DNA from 3 places in the Paenibacillus sp. J22R3 genome. Region 1 is predicted to be linked to each of the others. Evidence: riboswitches for the same ligand, from Rfam matches in the RefSeq annotation. Region 1 holds a riboswitch; each other region holds the start of a gene.
The links. Region 1 has a riboswitch for ZMP and ZTP ahead of AC0YN4_RS26385 (DJ-1/PfpI family protein). Riboswitches for the same ligand answer to the same signal wherever they lie in the genome.
Positions count from the first base shown of each region.

Region 2: linked by a shared signal. The riboswitch ahead of AC0YN4_RS22315 (bifunctional 5,10-methylenetetrahydrofolate dehydrogenase/5,10-methenyltetrahydrofolate cyclohydrolase) and the one ahead of AC0YN4_RS26385 (DJ-1/PfpI family protein) in region 1 are both predicted to bind ZMP and ZTP.
Region 3: linked by a shared signal. The riboswitch ahead of rpiB (ribose 5-phosphate isomerase B) and the one ahead of AC0YN4_RS26385 (DJ-1/PfpI family protein) in region 1 are both predicted to bind ZMP and ZTP.

Region 1 is NZ_JBWDNS010000007.1:94,857-101,543, forward strand. It holds gene AC0YN4_RS26350 (hypothetical protein) at 1-73, opposite strand, end outside; gene AC0YN4_RS26355 (sigma-70 family RNA polymerase sigma factor) at 54-605, opposite strand; gene AC0YN4_RS26360 (DUF975 family protein) at 755-1,339, opposite strand; gene AC0YN4_RS26365 (hypothetical protein) at 1,420-1,596, opposite strand; gene AC0YN4_RS26370 (flavodoxin) at 1,596-2,057, opposite strand; gene AC0YN4_RS26375 (TetR/AcrR family transcriptional regulator) at 2,323-2,901, opposite strand; gene AC0YN4_RS26380 (SDR family NAD(P)-dependent oxidoreductase) at 2,995-3,759, opposite strand; gene AC0YN4_RS26385 (DJ-1/PfpI family protein) at 4,024-4,644, opposite strand; ZMP/ZTP riboswitch at 4,679-4,758, opposite strand; gene AC0YN4_RS26390 (DUF2306 domain-containing protein) at 4,941-5,582, opposite strand; gene AC0YN4_RS26395 (ferredoxin reductase family protein) at 5,646-6,687, opposite strand, start outside.
Region 2 is NZ_JBWDNS010000005.1:242,330-249,016, forward strand. It holds gene AC0YN4_RS22305 (response regulator) at 1-213, opposite strand, end outside; gene AC0YN4_RS22310 (sensor histidine kinase) at 188-2,071, opposite strand; ZMP/ZTP riboswitch at 2,167-2,252, shown strand; gene AC0YN4_RS22315 (bifunctional 5,10-methylenetetrahydrofolate dehydrogenase/5,10-methenyltetrahydrofolate cyclohydrolase) at 2,348-3,211, shown strand; gene AC0YN4_RS22320 (cyclodeaminase/cyclohydrolase family protein) at 3,214-3,843, shown strand; gene AC0YN4_RS22325 (sensor histidine kinase) at 3,872-5,362, opposite strand; gene AC0YN4_RS22330 (response regulator transcription factor) at 5,395-6,078, opposite strand; gene AC0YN4_RS22335 (small, acid-soluble spore protein, alpha/beta type) at 6,248-6,538, opposite strand; gene corA (magnesium/cobalt transporter CorA) at 6,644-6,687, opposite strand, start outside.
Region 3 is NZ_JBWDNS010000006.1:162,733-169,419, reverse strand. It holds gene spoIIR (stage II sporulation protein R) at 296-1,024, shown strand; gene AC0YN4_RS24335 (L-threonylcarbamoyladenylate synthase) at 1,116-2,282, shown strand; gene AC0YN4_RS24330 (manganese efflux pump MntP) at 2,500-3,060, shown strand; gene AC0YN4_RS24325 (low molecular weight protein arginine phosphatase) at 3,222-3,797, shown strand; ZMP/ZTP riboswitch at 3,937-4,019, shown strand; gene rpiB (ribose 5-phosphate isomerase B) at 4,137-4,604, shown strand; gene AC0YN4_RS24315 (TIGR01440 family protein) at 4,620-5,234, shown strand; gene AC0YN4_RS24310 (serine hydroxymethyltransferase) at 5,272-6,519, shown strand.

The DNA of each region.
Region 1 (6,687 bases):
ACCGGCTTCGCTGCCCCAGCTCGGAAGGTATAGGTATCGTTTGCAATCGGTCTTTAATTGGATTTGAACTCACGACTATCGCCCTCCTCTACTCGCATGCGAAGCTTCTTAAGCGTCCGATACAGCAATGTTTTCCCAGTCCCCAGTGGAATGCCCATGATTTCCGCCACTTCTCGAATCGTAAAATCATAATAAAATCGCAACATAATGATGTGCTTCTCCTCTGCCGTCAAGGACTCGATCAGATCCTGCAGCGACACAGACAGCGGAATATCTTCTTCGTCCGTTACCGTTATAGAGTCCAAGTAGTCTGCGCTCCATTGCACTTCTTTCTTCCTTTTACGAAGCATATCGATGGAGCAGCTGATGGCGATTTGAATGAGCCATGTTTTGAAATACTGAGGCTCCTTTATATTCGCGATCGCTTTATACGACTTATAGGCTGTTTCTTGTACAACATCAAGGGCGTCCTCTGGACTTCCCAAGTAAACATAAGCCGTTCGGTAAATATCCGCTTCATACTGCTGAAACAGCTCTAAATACGCTTGCTCATCACCTTGCTGAGCTTTCTTGACCCGTTCAATAATCCTCATCACCTGCTTCACATTTACCTTCCTAACGATTAGACGCACAAAAGGGGCATTTGGCTCTGCGAATTGAAATAAAGGCTGCAACATCAAAAAAGCCGAGAACCTCCGCTAACGGAGTTCCCGGCCTTCACTCATCCTTTAAGACTCAAGCCGTACGTTTCTTGTTACTTTGCAATATCCTCGTAGAAGTGTCCCGCCGCCGTACTGACATAAGGGCCTAGCCAGAGGTATCCGATCCCGAGCGTTGGAATGCACAGCAATGCCCATCCGATGAAGGACAGGTAGAGCGTAAACAATCGCCATTTGTTCCCCGCCATCAACGCTTTGCTGCGGTCAATCGCTTCAAGTGGCGATATCCCTGGATTATCCCGCAGTATAAAATAAGATTGCGAGTAGCGAAGCGCCGCGATAATACCCGGAACGATCAGCAGCAGAGCCCACAGCATCGTAAAGATCGCCATGACAACGTAAACAATGAGCGACTCCTTGTAACGCTGAAATCCGCGAAAAATCGCTGTCGCCTCCGGCACCTTCCCCCGAGCGAAATCCAAATAATGATTATAGATCCCATACGCTAATGGAGCCGTCAGCAGAATGTTGATGATCCAGCCAATGAAATCAATTTTATTCGTGATCGTGCTAATGAGGCCCGAAACCACCATGTACAACAAGAAGTGAAGTACGGCCGTCTTCCAGTTGCCGGATAAGCTTTGCCTTGCTTTCGCTCGAATCTCAGGACGACTCAGCATACATCAGTTCCCCCCGAACCAGTATCGTTTAGCTTCAAACTATACTACGTGGGAGAAATCCGAATTAGTCCAAGTCTGCGTTAATTCGTCGTTTCTTTCCCTGGAGCGACTTCATTTACATCCCTGCCGCCAATAGGTCGGGCGAGCAGCTCAATTAGCGATAGTGGAGTATCCGCCTTTTCGATTTGATTCCGCATATCCGAACGATCGTCCTCCATCTCTTGCACTGATTTATACAGATTATATAGCAGTCCCATTATACAGATCCTCCAACCCCGGCAAGCGCGCTGACAAATTGTCTGCCAAACTGTATGCAGATTTCTTTCTCAGCGGGGCTTGGTCCGAATTCTATTTTTAGCCCTTCCAGCACAACCTCTGAGCCCAGTTCCTTGAGTTTATCCATCAAGATATCTACAGCAACTCCGTAAGCAGAGTAAGAGGAATCGCAGGAGCCGAACACGGCGGATTTAGTACCTTGCAGCTGCAAGCCGGTCATTTGCCCATAGTAATCAAGAAACTCATCCGGCAGTTCTCCGTCCCCCCACGTATACGCGCCAAGGACAATACCATCGTAAGCCGCCAGGTCGGCAGCAGCAGCATCCATCACCATCTGAACCTTGAGAGTTCCGCCTGCCTCGCGAATGCCTTGTGCAATTGCATCCGCCATATCCTCCGTATTACCTGTCATGCTCGCATAAACCAGCAGTACATTTGCCATGCCTACAACACTCCTCTACCCTATGTCTCCATAGTCCATTGCTTGGGTATGCGTTCCTTACGTCCCGCATTTCCTCTCTCATATTATTTGATAATGATTCTCATTGTCAATTAATCTTTTGAAAATAATTCCCATGCCATGATGACGTTTGTCTATTTGGAGAACACTCTGCAAGGGTAAGGGGGGTTCACTTGTGCGGCGAAACCCCATATAAAAAGCCGAAACCCCTTATATAGAAAGGAGTTCCGGCTTTCGGGACAATCATTTAATGGTACAAGATGCTCTTGGCCATATCGGCTATGCGGTAAAGCTTGTCTTTCTCCGTAAGTGATCGCGTCAGCACTCGCAAGCCAAGCAAATTGTTGTGCAGGCTTTCGGCGAGCTCCTCCGCGCTGCGCTTCGACGTAAAGTCGCCTTGCTGCTGACCCTTGCCAATAACATCTACAAGAATTTGCTCCCAATAATCGAAGCTTTCGCTCACCCTGGCTCTTGCCTCGGGATCAATCGAAGCCAGCTCAACCGCCATATTCACCATCATGCAGCCGGCGGGGTTATCCTCGCTTGTGCCCTGAATCGTGTAATCGAATATGAAATCGATCGCCTGACTAGGCGTGGAGTTCGGAATGAGGGCACCAAGTCGGTTATTGGTCAATGTTTTGTACCGATCAAAGGCCCTTAGATATAGCATATGTTTATCACCGAACGTATCATACAAGCTCCTGCGGTGAATGCCCATACGCTCGACAAGATCATTAATCGATGTTTTCTCGTAGCCCTGCTCCCAGAACAGCTTCATTGCCTTCAGCAGTACGACGTCTTCTTCGAATTCTTTCGCTCTAGCCATAAGCATACCCCTTTCCAGTCGATTTTACCATATTGAGAACAATCGGTAAAGAATCCCCTGACAAGGTGTCTTCTACTCCGGCGACTTTTGGGCTTATCGATATACCGGTGCACCGAACGGGGATGAGCCGCCGCCGCCGTCAACACTGATTTCGGCGCCTTGCACGTACGAAGCATCATCCGAAGCCAGGAACAAAGCAACGTTTGCGATTTCTTCCGGTTCACCCAAACGGTTTAGCGGAACCGATCGCGTGAGTTTGGCTTCCATTTGCGCAAGCCCTTCCGGCTGACCCCAGATCGGAGTGCGTGTAGGACCTGGCGCGACTGTATTTACGCGAATGCCGCGCGGCGACAGCTCGGATACGAACACTCTAGCCATGCTGGCAACTGCAGCTTTGCTCGCCGCATAAGCCGCCCATCCCGGGCTTCCTGCATTGGCAAGCACTGAACCATTCAGAATCACCGAAGCACCTTCCTTCAGGTGAGGCAATGCAGCTTGCACCGTGAAGAATACGCCTGTCACGTTCACGTTCATAACCTCTTGGAATAAGGCTAGTTCCGTTCCACCCAGTGGAGTATGACCACCAATGCCGGCATTAGCGAATACGACGTCCAGTCGGCCGAATTTCTCGACTGCTGCAGCTGTTGCTTTCTCCAAGCTCTGCGGATCGGTCGTTTCGGCTTGAATGCCGAAGCTATTCGCCGTGCCCAGCTCCTCCACTGCTGCGTCGAGTTTAGCTTGATTACGACCTGTGATGACGACTCTAGCTCCTTCGGCTACAAACAATTTCGCAGTCGCAAACCCGATCCCGCTGTTACCACCTGTGATGAATGCTACTTTACCGTTTAATTTACCCATTATGAATCGCTCCTTTGTCATGTGCTTTATTATGCTTCCTTTTTCGAGAATGATCGTTCTCGAAAAGGTTAAAAAAAATTGTACTGCAGCCACACTCCATTTACCTTTCGGGAATGATCGTTCTAGTATTCCCAATAAAAAAGGAATGCATCTCATGGCTCGATTGCTTCCTTCTTGCTTACGAGATCATCTTAGCATATTGAGAACGATCAGTAAAGAATTATTTTAAGAACTAGCCCACTGCTGTGGACTAGTGCAATTTCTTTAGGAACGTGACCAATCATATTCCATCAAGCTCGCTGCCAGAAGCGCGCGCTCCTCGCCCAGCAGTTTACCGATCACATAAAGGGACGCATCGATCCCTGCTGAAACGCCGGCTGACAGAATAATCTTCCCATTGTCCACGTAACGCGCTTCTTCGTGAATAACAGCCGATTCCGGTGCTATTGCTCGAAGCTCATGCATCGCCAGCCGGTTCGTAGCTAGCTTCAACCCATCTGCCAGCTGTGCTTTCACAACAAGAAGCGCACCTGTGCAAACGGACAGCACCAGCTCGGCTTCTCCCGCAATCTTACGGATCCAATCCGTCATGACCGTATTGTGCATTTCGGTTTTGGTGCCCGGGCCTCCGGGGATGACGAGAATGTCCGGCTTCGGACAGTTCCGAAAGTTGTAAGCCGGGTTAATGCTCAGGTTGCCAAGCGCTTGAATCGGGCCATCGTGTTCCGCCACGGTGAACACGTTCAAATCTCGGCCATAGTTACTTCCGGATAGGAAAGCTTCGAATGGCCCTGCAAAATCCAACACTTCCACGCGATCAAAGATCAGAATCGCTACATTCCTTGCCTGCCGCACCTGCTCCTGCTCCATTTCATCATCTCCCATGAAATAATAAAAAGTGCTCAGTCCAAAAGACCAAGCACTTCGCCCAGGCGTACGGCATATGAAATATGTGCTCCCTCGTGGTACTCCACGTTTACGCCAGTCACACACACCGAATACTGCCTTTATTGTAGTCCGAATATTCCCACAAATCAATCGTGAAGTTCTTGCTACCACACTGGGAGCCCGCCTCGCATCTGCATAGTTCGCCCCAGACCGGCTCGGGAAATACAAATGTTGCAGAAAAGAGCCCCGTGAATCCTCAGCCACTGCTCCGACCATCTATATGATGACTGGATCTACATTCCCTTGCTCCTTCGCCCATATACGACCCGAATGACGAACTCGGCTGCAAGCAGCAGGAACAGAATCGCCCCATAAACGCCGATGGTGTAGCTGTGCGTGTAAGATACGCCGAATCCTTGGTGAACCACGTACGTAATCGCATGGATGCACAGATTCGTATAACAGAACGCGTAGCTTCTGACCATCCAATTCCGGTGGGCGATGCGCTGTTTTCGTCTTACTTTCACGATCGCAATCACCGTCATGGCCGTCCACAGCATGCTCAGCAGGTTAAACGGAACGCTGTTCAGCTTGCCACCGGTCGCATAAGGTGCCATGTAGCCGGAAGTTAGCACCACAACAAGGATCACGCCAAAATAAACATACCCGATCGCTCGGTGGGCGCGCCGGTATTGGGTTTGAACCTTCGAGGCAAAATTAACCGCTCCCGCAACCATCGCGATGCTCGCGCAAACCACATGAACATACATCACATTAAGCCAAACCGGCTTGTTTAAAGAGTGCTTTAAGTTGATTTTGTGACTAAGAAAACGATCCGCCTGGGGATCTACGAAGAAATTGATGGTGATCACATATACGATAAAGCCGATCGCAATCGTCAGCATGCACAGATAGAGAATTTTGGATTTCTGCATAGCTAAGTTGTACCTCGTTTCAACATTAGAGCTCTGCCGCGGACCTTCGCACACGCACAGCGCTCATCGGAACCGGAATTGTTCATAGTGAATCGAACCCGTGGGAACGCCGCTACGCCGAAATTCCAGCTGGAACGCCGCAAGCATCGGAGCCGGTCCGCACATATAGATCTGTTTTGCCGCCACAGCCATCTTACCCTGCATCGTGCTGACTACACGCTCGGCAGTGAGTCGCCCCTGTTCCGCAGAATAGTGGACATGCACCTTGAGGTTATCGTGCCGCCGCTCGGCTGCACGTATCTCGTTCAGAAACAGCGCTTCCTCTTTCGTTCGCACCGTGTAGAAGAAATCAACATGATGGGGAAGACGCTCCGGCATATCTCGAATCCAGCTAAGGAATGGCGTCACGCCAATACCGCCGGCGATCCATATTTGATTCGTATCGCCTTTGCGGTAATCCATAGTGCCATAACCGCCTTCAACAACGGCTCGCGCGCCTGATTTCAAGTTTCGGTTCAGGTAATCGGTATAATCACCGGCGGATCGAATCGTCAGCCTGAGGCCGGACTCCTTGGGTGAGCTGCTGATGGTGAAGGGATGCCACTCGGACAGCACCCTGTCTCCTTTGAACCGGATAAACAGAAACTGCCCTGCTTCAAATCGCAGCTGTTTCTTCTCCGGAAAGAGCGTCACCTCGACTGCTCCTGCGCTCAACTGCCGTACTTCGCTCACTTTATAAGCCGCTCTTCGCCTTACGAATCTCGCTATGAGCTCCGTATATAAATAGGAGGTTATCCCGACAACGATCGCAATCATCAAGAGTGTAAACGGCACGGTAGTCGTTCGAACGAGCGGATCAACCAGCAGCGAATGCGCCGTGCCGATAATGAAGAAGAGCCCGATAAACCGATGCGTGATTCGCCAGCCTCGGTAGCCTATTCGCACAATCCGCCGAACCACCGGTATCCTCGGTGCCAGTGAAAGGAGAATGAGAAGGACAAAACCTCCAAATGCAATATAACCGGGAGCTCGTCCGGGGGGGATCTCATTAGGATTAAGCGGCATCACAAGCAAATGAAGAAAGAGCAGCAGGAACACAAATATA
Region 2 (6,687 bases), on a different contig from region 1:
CTTCAAACGCTGAGCCAGCTCCAGCCCATCCATGAATGGCATCGTAATATCGACAAGCGCGATATCCGGCGTTATCTTCCGGGCGATTTCGAGCGCTTCAAGCCCGTTCTTCGCTTCACCAATGATTCGATAGCCATATAACTCCCAGTCCAGCACCGTGCGCAAATACTCGCGGAAGATCGACTCATCATCTGCGATCAGTAAATTCAACATGTTTGCCGCCTCCCGTCTCTTCCTGCTGCTCCATTGGCAATCGTACTTGTATCTCTGTTCCCACGCCGGGTTCACTGATCAGCGTCAGTCCATACCCCTCGCCAAAATACAACTTAATCCGGCTGTCCACGCTGCGCATCCCGAACGAGCTCCCCGTATTTCCGGCAGCGGACAACGGCGCGACTGCCGATGTCTTGGCGGTATCCGCGCTTGGCTGCAGCAAGGTCTCCAGGCGGTGCTGCGGAATTCCGACTCCGTCGTCCTTCACGGTGAGCAGCAAATCCTGCCCTTCGATGCCGCCTGTCACGATGAGGTGGCCAAACTCCCCCTTCGTCTTCAGGCCATGATAGATGGCATTCTCCACGAGCGGCTGCAGCGTCAGTTTCAGCACCGTGCAGGAGAGCACTTCCGGCTGCACGTCGATTTGGTAATCAAACACATCGGCATACCGAATTCGCTGAATGGCCAAATAATCGCGCAGTCCCTGCAGCTCATCCTGAAGGGGAATCGCCTCTTTCCCCTGGCTTAAGACGATCCGGTAATAGTCGGCGAGCGATTTGGTTGTGCGCTGCACATCCTTGACCCGCCCGATCTCCGAGAGGGTATAAATGACATCGAGCGTATTGTATAAGAAATGAGGCTTTATTTGAGATTGAATCAGAGCAAGCTCATACTCCCGTTTCTTCTTCTGCTCGAACCGCACATTATCCAGTAACTGATTAATGCGAGTAAGCATCGTATTAAAGCCGGATGCGAGCAGCCCCAGCTCGTCATTCGATTTGACCGGCAGTTGGATGGTAAAATTCCCTTCTTTCACCAGCTTCATATACTTGGTCAGCAGCACGATAGGCCTGGCAATGAGTCGATTCAGAATGCCGGCACCCATCAGCGCGAACAAGAAGCAGAAGAAGCCGATCGTCATAATGAGCGCCGTGATTTTGCGATTATCTGCTGTCAACGCGTTAAACGGCTCCATGGAGATCAGCTTCCAGCCGAACTTCGGCATCTCCGAGCTGATCACAAGCAGCTTGTCCCCTTGGAACCGATCGATTGTCGAGCCGCTGTTCGTCTCATTGATCCACTGCCGCAGCGCCTGATCTTCAACGGGCTTCAGCAGCTGTTCCTTGTCTGTCGAGGAGACGATCGTTCCGGCTTGATCGGTCAGCATGTAGCTGCCGCTCTGGTCCGTACCGATGTTATTGTAAATCGCCGAGAGCGATTGTTCCTTCACATTAAGCACCAACAGACCGAGCTCCTGGCCGGTGTAGATGTTGTTGATTTTCTTACCCACCGTAAGCACCGGCTCATCTGCCCCGAGTGTAAGAAAGTTTCTCTTATCCATCGGAAACCAGATGTTCTGACCAGTCGTTTCCCGAATGCGCTTCAGCATTGCGGTTTGCAGAAGTGTCTCCGGCTGCGGCTCACCCGCGTTCTCAATCGCAGCCGAGGTGCCATAGATCGTGCCATAGGTATCAATGAATGCAGCGCTCTCGACATCCGGGAAGACGAGCAGCGCAAAACTAAGCTGATTGGTAATCAAGGTCGACAGCAGCAGCGAGCGCTCCCGGCTGATTTCCCCTTTGTTATGGTCTTGAATGACGCGGTTTAAGTTAATCGTCAAGATATTCGCGCAGCTCTCCGCATTCGTCATGATCCCATTCATTCGCGTGATGATCAGCGAGGAGTTGTCGCTCACGTTACTGATCGTCTTATCGACGATCGCATTCGTATAAATGCTGTTGGACGCAAAACCCAGCACAAGCAGCGGCACAATGATAAGCGGAATATAAATGGCGATGATTTTGTTGCGAATCACTTGATTCCGCAGCCAATTGGGATAGAACCAGTTTATCAGCACAGTTGCTTTGCTCCTTTCGCATGTTCCCAATATCCAGCAACATTATAGCACAGCCCTGTTCAAAGACACCTCTGCATGCTACACTCTAGGAAAATAACGCTGCATGCAACTGGCGAAATCAGTGGAATGAACCACGAGGGAGCATGCGGATCGAAATACACCGTTCGCCTGGGGAGAAGTATTTGCGGCTGGCTATGTCTTGCGACGAGCCTGCCCGCGAATGCTTTTTTTCGTACATGCAGGTCACTCAATTCCAATTTGAGGGAGAAGATCTCTATGGCCATTGTCTTGAAAGCGAAAGAAGCGGCAGAGCTTATGTATTCGGAAATAGCGGCCCGCGTAGAGGAATGGAAGAAGAATGGAAACCAGCCTTCTCTGGCGACACTACTAGTCGAAGGAGATCCTGCTTCAGCTTATTATGCACGCTCCAAGCAGAAGATTGCCGAGAAGCTGGGCATATCGTTTCAGCTCCATACTTTCGGAACCGATGTCTCGGAAGAGGAATTGAAGCGCGTCATCACAGCGCTGAATGCGGATGAAGACATTCACGGCATCATGCTTGAGCTCCCTCTGCCCGCGCATCTATCGGCAGCTGCCATTGAGGCTTGCATTGCCCCTGCCAAGGATATCGACGGTGTTACACCGTCGAATAAGCTGGCGGTTTACACCGGTAGTGATAAAGGGTTGCAGCCCGCAACGCCGCAGGCTTGCATCGGACTTCTTAAGCATTACGGGTACCAGTTAGAAGGACGCAACGTGGCTTTAGTAGGCAGAGGGCAGACGGTCGGGCTGCCGTTGTTCCATCTCCTTCAACGCGAGAATGCTACCGTGACCGTTTGTCATTCCAGGACGCCTGATCTAGGCGCTCATTTGAAGCATGCGGAAATCGCCATCGTTGCGGTTGGCAAGCCGGAGGTGATTACGAAGGACATGGCGCATCCGGGCTTAACGGTCATCGACGCAGGTATTAACGAGCTTGCCGATGGTACGATCACCGGTGATGCAGCTGCAGATCTGGGAGATGCGGCAGCGGCTGTCTCGCCGGTTCCCGGTGGCGTTGGCACCTTAACGACGGCGATCCTGTATCGCAATCTGATGAGAGCTATCGATATCCAGATGTCTCTGAAAGGGGATGCGTAACGATGTCTACTGTAACGTGGGATGATTCCATTCGCCGCTTCCTAGAGAAGGCGGCCAGCTCCGACCCGACGCCGGGCGGCGGAAGCGCAGCCGCACTTGCCGCAGCGCTCGGCACAGCCATGACGGCAATGGCGGCACATCTCTCGCAAGGGGAGAAATACGCGGATGCTCGTCTCGAAATCAATGCGACCTTGAACGAGATGAGCCGACTATCCACTTCATGTGAAGCTATGCTCGCCTCCGACATGGCAGCCTTTGACGGTTATATGCTTGCACTGAAGCTGCCCAAGCAAAGCGAGGCTGAGAAATCGCTTCGTCAAGAGGCGCTCCATGACGCAACCATTGCCGCCATCGAAGCCCCGCTCCGACTGATGGAGGTATGCAGCGCGGCGCTGCAGTCGACGCTAAGCATTGCTTCCTGCACGAATGCGCATGTCATCTCAGACCTGGGAATCGGTGCTGTGCTGCTTGAAGCCGCCGCGCAAGCTGCGCTCTTAACGGTAGAGATCAATTTAGCGGCGCTGAAGGATGAAGGGATTAAGGCTCATTATGCAGCGAAACGGTCCGCCCTTATCGCTGAAATTGAACAACTCAAAAACCGGACATTAGCTGTCGTTCGCGACAGAATCTAATGTCCGGTTCCTGCTTCCCTTTACACCCTCAAGCCGCTCCCTGCACCCTTACGCTGAAGCGCACTCCTTCGGCCGTATTGGCAATGCTATATTCAGCGCCATGAGCATCCAGTACTTTGCTGACAATATAGAGACCAAGTCCGCTGCCGCCGGTTGAGCGGCTGCGTGACTGCTCTGCCCGGTAGAAAGGCTCGAACAATCGAGGCAGCTTCGATTCCTCTACCTGCACACCGGTGTTCAGCACTTCAAGTCTATACCAGGTACAAGGATCACGCTGCTCATTGGCAGCAGGCACCTCTTCCGATAGTCGAACAACGACCCGCTCCGCATCCCCGGAATATTGAACGGCATTCGTAATAATGTTCGATACCGCCTTCGACATGAGCCGCTCATCGGCCGTAATCATCGCTTCCTCCGGCAGCTCAACCTCCAGCTGCATATGTTTGACATCTGCCAAGTAGCTCATACTATTCATCGATTCCCGCACCAATTCAGTTAGATCCACCTTGCGCATCAGCGGACGGAAATCCCGGCTTTCCAGCTTGGACAGCTCCAGAATCTCGTGCACAAGCTTATCCATATCCTGCATGATCGTATACGATTGGCGCAAATATCTGTCCCGATCGCGGTAGGAGCCCACATTAGCAATCATCGCCTCCAATTGACCGCTGACCGCCGTTATCGGCGTCTTGAGTTCATGGGAAATCGTCGCCACGAATTCCCGCCGTTTCGCTTCCTGCTCACGTTCCTGCTCGATATCGCTCTTGAGCTGGGCGTTCGCATCCTGCAGCTCCCCCATCGTCAGCTGCAAATTAACCGCTAATTTGCTGAGGCTAAACGACAGCTCACCCAGCTCGTCCTTCGTGTTCAGCGCAGGCTTCGTAACGGAGAAGTCGAGTTTGGCCAACCGTTTGGCCACTCGATTAAGCGAGAGAAGCGGCCGTGCGATTAGCCGGGAATAGATAAGCGCTCCGCCAACCGCAATCAATAGAATCGGGATCAGCATATACGGCAGGAATAGCAATATCACATCGGCCGCTTCCCCGATTGGCTGCAGCGGGGCATCCACTGACAGGGTGTAAGGATCGTCGCTTTCTGCGAATTTAATCGTCTTATCGACGCTCAGCATTTGCATGTTCGGGCCGCCGCCATTACCGTCGCCGGGCCCTTTCGTAATCTCACGGCCATCGATCACCCGACCCGCTTCAAGCTGCTTTCGCATACCAAGGTAACTCGCATTACGGGACAGCCAGCCGTTCATTCCCCGATAACTCGGCGGGATATAATACCCCTGCCCCTCCTTATCACGAATCATGAGCGCCGCATTATGCTCTTGACCAAACTTCGCCATCAGCGGAATGGCATCAGCCGCACTCACGCCGTCGATCTGTTTCACCAGTTCGCTGAAGCTGCTCTCCAGACGGGATTGCTTGATGTTCTTGTAATAACCCGGCAGCATGAAGTAGAGGGTTAAATAGATAAGTAAGGCCGATACGACCAGCAGCGCCGCCGTAACCATGAAGATCTTAAACCGTATTCCCTTGCGCCGGATCATCCTTCCACCAACGCCAGCTCAGACTCCAGCGAGTAGCCGACCCCTTTTACCGTACGAATGACGGAGATGCCGAGCTTCTTGCGGATATTCTTAATATGAGCATCGACGATACGGGAATCGCCGTAGAAGTCGTAGCCCCATACTTTGTCCAGCAGCATGTCACGTGTCATAATCCGTCCGGCGTTATGTACGAGCGTATGCAGAATATCGAATTCCTTCGTCGTCGTGTCTATGAGCTTGCCGTCGACGTAGATTTTGTAAGCATCGGCATCCAGCCTCAGTCTACCGTCGAACAGCTGCTCCCCGGAAAGCCCGCTGCGCGTGCGCCTAAGGACGGCCTCCACCCGTTTCATCAATACATGGAACGAGAATGGTTTCGTCACATAATCATCCGCTTCTTCCTCGAACGCGCGCAGCTGATCCTTCTCCTCGCCCAGTGCCGTCAGTACGATGACCGGCGTATCGGAACGCTCGCGAATGCTGCGGCATATCTCGTAGCCATGCATGGAAGGCAGCATCAAATCTAAGATGACGAGGTCGTACGACGATTGCTGAAATTTCTCCCAGCCTTCCAATCCGTCCCCTGCTACATCCACCTCATATTGTTGTGCCCGAAGAAACTCAGCAATGAGCTCTTGTATATAATAATCGTCTTCGATAACCAATATCGCGGCAGGCATCGTCCAATCCCCCATCCTACTTAAGCATGTTACCTCCAGCTTAACCGATGAAGATGAAAACAGTATGAATCGTTTCTGAAAAAATACTGAAAACCGTTAGTGACATGCAAAAAACCACCAGCTTCCTGCTGATGGTTTCGTTAAGCACGTTTATCATTGATGGCCTTCATTAATGTTCCGTGTTCTGGCGTGCCAGCTTCTCCTGCGCCATCCGCACCAGCTCTTTGACCATCGCTCCGCCGATCTGACCGCCGATTTGACCTGCTGATTCCGTCGATAACTGGCCGTTGTAACCGTGCTCCAGCGGAATGCCGAGCGATTTCGCCACTTCATATTTCACATCATCAGGCCTGCTCGCATTTACGACATAGCCTTCACGGCGCATCACTTCCGCCTTAAATGCACTCATCTGAGCTTCTGCGCCCGGTACCAGGTGCTTCCTCCGACTTCTTCTTGCCATTATTTCTGCCGCCTCCTTAAGGGTGAGTCGTATAACTTACCGTTCCCTAAGGATAATTTCTCTATTCAATTTCAATCATCATTGATCTATTCAATCATCATTGATCTATTCAAACCAACCCTTGAACTTAAACCAAGCAAACATGCCCA
Region 3 (6,687 bases), on a different contig from region 1:
ACTAGCTAGTTTCCACCATTCTTAAGCGGCTATTCCGCTTACAGTTGTTCAATCCCAAGAGTGTTTTCTAAACGCCAACATGTTCCGCCTATAATAGCCGATTTTACGCACTCGAAACTACTCCAACTAACATACATGAGCCAAGTTACATGAGGCGCTGTTTCTCTTTTACTCTACGAAACTTTTTAAGAGGATTGATAGGTTTAGAGAGCCGCCGCGAGGGACATAATGGGGATATGATCGTTCCGGAACGCAAGCCGATGCACCGACGGGTGCCACAAAGGAGCTTGTCGTTATGATTCGCACTTATTCCCGTTTTCCTTATCGTCCGATTTATGGGTATGTCCTTCTTATCGCCGCAGTATTGCTTATGAGCTGGGAAAGTCAACGTGCCGATGCGGCGATTGCCGGCGGCGGCATTCCGTCTGAATCTATTCGTCTACGTATTCTAGCGAATTCCGACAGCGCGTCCGATCAAGCGGTAAAACGTGAGGTTCGTGATGCCATCGTAGCGGAAATGAACAACTGGGTGGCTGGTCCGCAAACAATCGAGGAAGCGCGTGCCACAATCCGCAATCATATGAGCGACATCGAAGGCATTATTTCGGCCGAACTCAGCTCGCGCGGTTTTCACTATGGATTCCAAGCGGAACTCGGCCAAGTGCCGTTTCCAACTAAAATATATGGCACGCAAGTGTACCCTGCCGGTAACTACGAAGCGCTTCGCATCACGCTCGGTGCTGGTGCCGGACAAAACTGGTGGTGCGTACTGTTCCCGCCGCTCTGCTTCGTGGATGCTGTGAGTGGGGAAGCGTCAACTCCGGCGGTAGCTGCAACAGCAAGTGTAAGTGCCAAAGCAGACAACGATGCAAAAGTAACCTCAGTCGCGGCAGATGCTCCTGCCCAAGATAAAGCTTCCGATCAAGATGTTCAAGCAGGTGAAGCGAAGCAGCCGGAAGTGAAGTTTTTTCTGTGGGAAATCATCAAGTCGATCTTGAGCTTCTTCCGCAGCCTCTTTAGCTAACAATTAATAAAGCTCAATCGCGCACCTCGCGATTGGGCTTTTATTGTATGGGAGAGGGCTGTTTGGATGGCGCTTGGCGGCGTATGGTATAATGGGGCAAAACAAAGCAGAAGCTGGGGATACGACATTGACCATCCATCTACGAAAAACATTACTCTGGGAAGTGGACAGCCACCACCCGCGTGACGGTGAACTTAACGAGGCTGCAGCTTTGCTGCGAGAAGGCGGGACCGTTGCTTTTCCGACTGAAACGGTCTACGGGCTAGGGGCGGATGCGAGGAGTACGGCAGCGGTTGAACGGATTTTTGAGGCAAAAGGGCGCCCCTCCGACAATCCGCTAATCGTTCATATCTCGGATCGCAAGCAGCTGGAGGAGCTGACACTTCCGCTGGAAGGAGAATCGTCCATGCTCGCTGAGCGGCTCATGGATCGTTTCTGGCCGGGGCCGCTGACGATTGTGCTGCCGGTGAAGCCTGGGGCTGTTTCGCCACGGGTTACAGCCGGACTTGCTACCGTTGCGGTGCGGATGCCTGCTCATCCTGTGGCGCTGCAGCTTATTGCTGCTTCGGGTTGTCCGCTGGCGGCACCAAGCGCGAATCGCTCCGGCCGTCCGAGTCCGACACTGGCCTCCCATGTGCGAGATGACCTGAGCGGCCTGATCGACGGTATTGTCGACGGCGGCGCTGCAGGTGTAGGCCTTGAATCGACCGTCGTCGAGGTTGACGGCGATCTTGTGCGGATCTTGCGCCCCGGCGGCGTGACGGCCGAAGCACTGCGCGAGGTTGCGGCGCAGGTCGATTTCGACGCGGTTGCCGCGCCGGGCGCCGGCATGGAGGCAGCCGCTGCTGCGCCATCAGCGGCGGAAGCTCGCGCTGCGGAAGCGCAGGCGCCGCGCTCGCCCGGCATGAAATATGCGCATTACGCCCCGCAGGGGCTGATGCACTTGGTCAAAGGCGACGCTGACGCCGTCTCCGCCTATATTCAGGCGGAGGCCAGCGCAGCGAAAGCGCGCGGCGAGCGCACAGGCGTGCTCGCCTTCGCCGAGCATGCTGCTCGGTACGACGCCGACTGCGTGCTCGTCGTCGGCAGCCTGGCGCAGCTGGAAACGGCTGCGCACGGCCTCTATAATGCGCTGCGCGAGTTCGACAATCGCGGCGTACAGCGCATTTGGGCCGAGACCTGCTCGGAGCAGGGGATCGGCCATGCGCTCATGAACCGCTTATCCAAAGCGGCCGGCCACGCGGTGGTCCACGTCTAGCGACGGCGCTTGCCGTGCTCCAGCTACGCGGTTGCTCTCACCGCGCCGGGCCTAGCGAATCCGCGCGCACCAAGCGCCACCGGTCCAGCCTTAACCGCATCACCCCGCCGCAGCCCGTGCCACCGGCCCTTTCGCGCGCCTAGCGCCTCCCCAAGGTCATCTTTCCAATCTTGTCCGCATATGCTTGTGGAGAGGTTGCGGACAAGGAGAGGATGAAATGGTTGAGGCGGGCATGCATGCCGGACAATTGCTGACGCTGCTGATCATTGCTGTGGCACTAGGGATGGATGCTTTTTCGCTGGGTATCGGCATTGGGCTCAAAGGCATTCGGCTGCAGGATATAGCAAAGCTTAGCGCGATCATTGCGCTTTTTCACATGATCATGCCGCTCATGGGCATTTTCACGGGTAAATATGTAAGTACGCTGCTTGGCGGCGTTGCGACGACTGCGGCAGGTGCGCTGCTGCTGCTGCTCGGCGGCCATATGATCTACAGCTCGCTGCGCGGCGACGCCGTAGAGTCGATCGACTATCGCAGTTCATGGGGGATGCTGCTGTTCGCGTTAGGCGTGAGCGTGGATTCCTTTTCCGTCGGCATCTCTCTTGGCATGTTCGATACGGACATGCTGCTGACCGTACTGCTGTTCGGCGTTGCCGGAGGGATGATGTCCGTATTTGGACTGCTGCTCGGTCGTAAGGTGGGGACAAGTCTCGGCGGGTACGGGGAAGCGTGCGGCGGCGTCATCTTATTTACATTCGGCTTGCTGTTCCTGTTCTGACCTTCCGGCACACGCACGCTTACGAATCATACAGCGATTCGTTAGCGCGAAACGAAATACGGCATAGCAATCTTGCGTCAGCATCATTTTCTTCACCAATTCACCAATTCACCAGTTCACCATATCCCAAACCACACCTACGAAGAGGAGCGAAATCAATCGTGAAACGGATTCTATTCGTGTGCACCGGCAATACTTGCCGTTCACCAATGGCTGAAGCGCTGCTTCGGGCGATGTCCCAGCAAAGGGGCATGCAGCTCGATATTCGTTCCGCAGGCGTGTCCACGATCGATGGACTGCCTGTTTCCAATCATGCACGGACAGCGCTGTCCAATCGTGATATCGCGCACAACGGCACCTCAAAAGCGCTCGAAGGCGGCTCGATTGCGTGGGCTGATCTTATATTGACGATGACTGCCAGCCATAAGAGGCAGCTGCTGCAGCATTTTCCGGCTGCGGTGGACAAGACGCATACGCTGCTCGAGTTCGTGAATACGGACCCCAAGGTGCTCTCGGACATCGCCGAACTGGAAGGGCTCTATTCGACCTGGCAGATCAAGCAAGCGCTGGGCCAGCCGCTGACTCCGCAGGAGCGGTCCAAGCTCTTAGAGCTGGAGCGGCAAATTCCCAGCTTCGATGTGGAAGATCCTTTCGGCGGATCGCTGGCCATGTATGAGCAGAGTGCGACCCAAATCGAAGCGGCGCTGGGCCGTCTCCTGGACCGACTGAAGGGATAAGTTTGATATTATTTCTGTAAATTTCCCTCTCTTTTCTTTGCGCCACAGAGAGTGCTTCCAAAGGATGGCAGATGCCGTTTCTTGCCGGCAACGATTGATTTTGAGGCCGAAATCCGTTATGATAAAAGCAACTAAAGACGGTTTCCGATGTAACTGGCGACGAAAGTGGGTTAAACCACGGTGGAGCATCGGATCATACGGCCGGTCGCCTGGGCAAAGAGCAGCGTGCATTATGCATGCTTGCTCTTTTTTCGTCTTTTTCGGCGAAATCAGGTATACTAATGCCATTGTGAATCGACAATTTCCGCCATGTGCGGTTCTATTGGGAGGAAAATGGATATGAAAATCGCCATCGGCGCAGACCACGCGGGCTACCGCTTGAAAGATGAGCTAGTTCCGTTTATCAAATCGCTTGGTCACGAGATTGAGGACGTTGGCTGCGATTGCGACCAGTCCGTAGACTACCCGGATTATGCTCTTCCTGTTGCGGAGCTTGTTGCACAAGGCAAGGCAGAGCGCGGCATTCTCATCTGCGGCACTGGAATCGGCATGTCCATCGCGGCTAACAAAGTCAAAGGCATTCGCTGCGCGCTCGTGCACGATATGTTCTCGGCCAAAGCAACCCGCGAGCACAACGATACCAATGTACTGGCCATGGGTGAGCGCGTTATTGGTCCCGGCGTGGCCCAAGAGATTATCCGGATTTGGCTCGAGACCCCGTTCTCTAGTGGCGAGCGTCATATCGGCCGTGTGAACAAAGTAATGAAGCTTGAAGCAGACTTCGCCGATGCGGCGAAATCTGAGTAAGGGGCGTACCCGGCGATGAGCGACCAAGACCACGGAATAAACAGCATGGATTCGGCAAAGCTGACCAAGGATGTAGAAACCATAGTCCGCGAGCTTGCAGCCGCGTCCGGCATTCGCCAAGGACAGCTGCTCGTAATCGGCGTGTCTACCAGCGAGGTGCTCGGACAGCGGATCGGTACATCAGGCACGATAGAAACGGCAGCTGCGATCTATGCGGGGGTCGAGAAGGTGCGTCAAGACTTGCAGTTTTATCCGGTTTATCAGTGCTGCGAACATCTCAACAGGGCCCTTGTCATGGAACGGGAAGCTGCCGAGCGGTATGGCTTAGATCTCGTTTCGGCAATCCCTGTGCGCAAAGCCGGCGGTTCGATGGCAGCCTACGCGTTCCAAACGCTGCAGGATGCCGTGCTGACCGAGACGGTTCAGGCACATGCGGGCATCGATATCGGCGACACCTTCATCGGCATGCACTTGAAGCGTGTTGCGGTACCGGTGCGACCAACGATTCGAGCAATCGGATCCGCGCATTTAACGATGGCTTACACCCGTCCGAAGCTAATTGGCGGGGAACGTGCGGTTTACACGCGAGAAGCGGCTGGCCCGGCAACATCTGCTGGCACTTGCGACTAACGAATATACTTATTTATCTTGAGGAGGACTCATCAACATGGAAAACCTACGTAAACAAGATCCGGAAATCCTGAAAGCCCTAGGCCTGGAACTTCAGCGCCAACGCGACAACATCGAGCTTATCGCATCCGAGAACATCGTTTCCGAAGCGGTATTGGAAGCAATGGGCACTGTGCTGACGAACAAATACGCAGAAGGCTACCCGGGCAAACGTTACTACGGCGGCTGTGAGCATGTCGATATCGCGGAAGATATCGCACGCAACCGTGCCAAAGAATTGTTCGGTGCCGAGCACGCGAACGTTCAGCCTCACTCCGGTGCACAAGCGAACATGGCTGTTTACCTGGCAGCTCTAAACCCGGGCGACACGGTTCTTGGTATGAACCTGGCGCATGGCGGTCACTTGACGCACGGCAGCCCGGTTAATGCATCCGGTCTTCTGTACAACTTCGTGGCCTACGGCGTTAACGAAGAAACATTTACAATCGACTATGCAGAAGTGCGCAAGCTGGCGTTCAAACACCGTCCGCGCATGATCGTTGCAGGCGCATCGGCTTACCCGCGCATCATCGATTTTGAAGAAATGGGCCGTATTGCTAACGACGTAGGCGCATTGCTCTTCGTTGACATGGCGCACATCGCAGGTCTGGTAGCTGCTGGCTTGCACCCAAGCCCGGTTCCACATGCACACTTTGTAACAACAACTACGCACAAAACGCTTCGCGGACCTCGCGGCGGTATGATCCTTTGCCGCAAAGCATGGGCGCAAGCGATCGATAAAGCAGTATTCCCGGGTTCCCAAGGCGGACCTCTGATGCACATTATCGCGGCAAAAGCAGTAGCTTTCGGCGAAGCGCTTCAGCCTTCGTTCAAAGAATACGGCAAGAACGTTGTCGACAACGCAAAAGCGCTTGCTGACGCTCTTATTGAGAAAGGCATCAACATCGTTTCCGGCGGTACCGACAACCACTTGATGCTGATCGACCTTCGCAACCTGAACATCACAGGTAAAGATGCGGAGCACGTTCTGGATTCCGTTCAAATCACAGTCAACAAAAACGCGATTCCGTTCGATCCAACGAGCCCGTTCATCACAAGCGGTATCCGTATCGGTACGCCTGCAGCGACATCGCGCGGCATGGGCGTAGACGCAATGGCTACAATCGCAGAAGTCATCGCCATGACGCTCAAGAATCCGAAGGACGAGTCCGTTCTGGAGAAAGCACGCGGTATGGTAAGCGACCTCGTGTCGCAATACCCGCTTTACCCGGGCATGACTTACTAATATCGACTTGGCAAAATCACAAAAAGGTGGCAAAGGGTTCATCCCTATGCCACCTTTTTGTGCGTTCCGTGGGGTTCAGTCCTGTGCCGCCTTTTTGCGTTCAGCACCATGCATGCCGCGGAGCCGGAATCATTAGTCAGGTGAGAGGGGAGCGCTGCTGCACTCCTG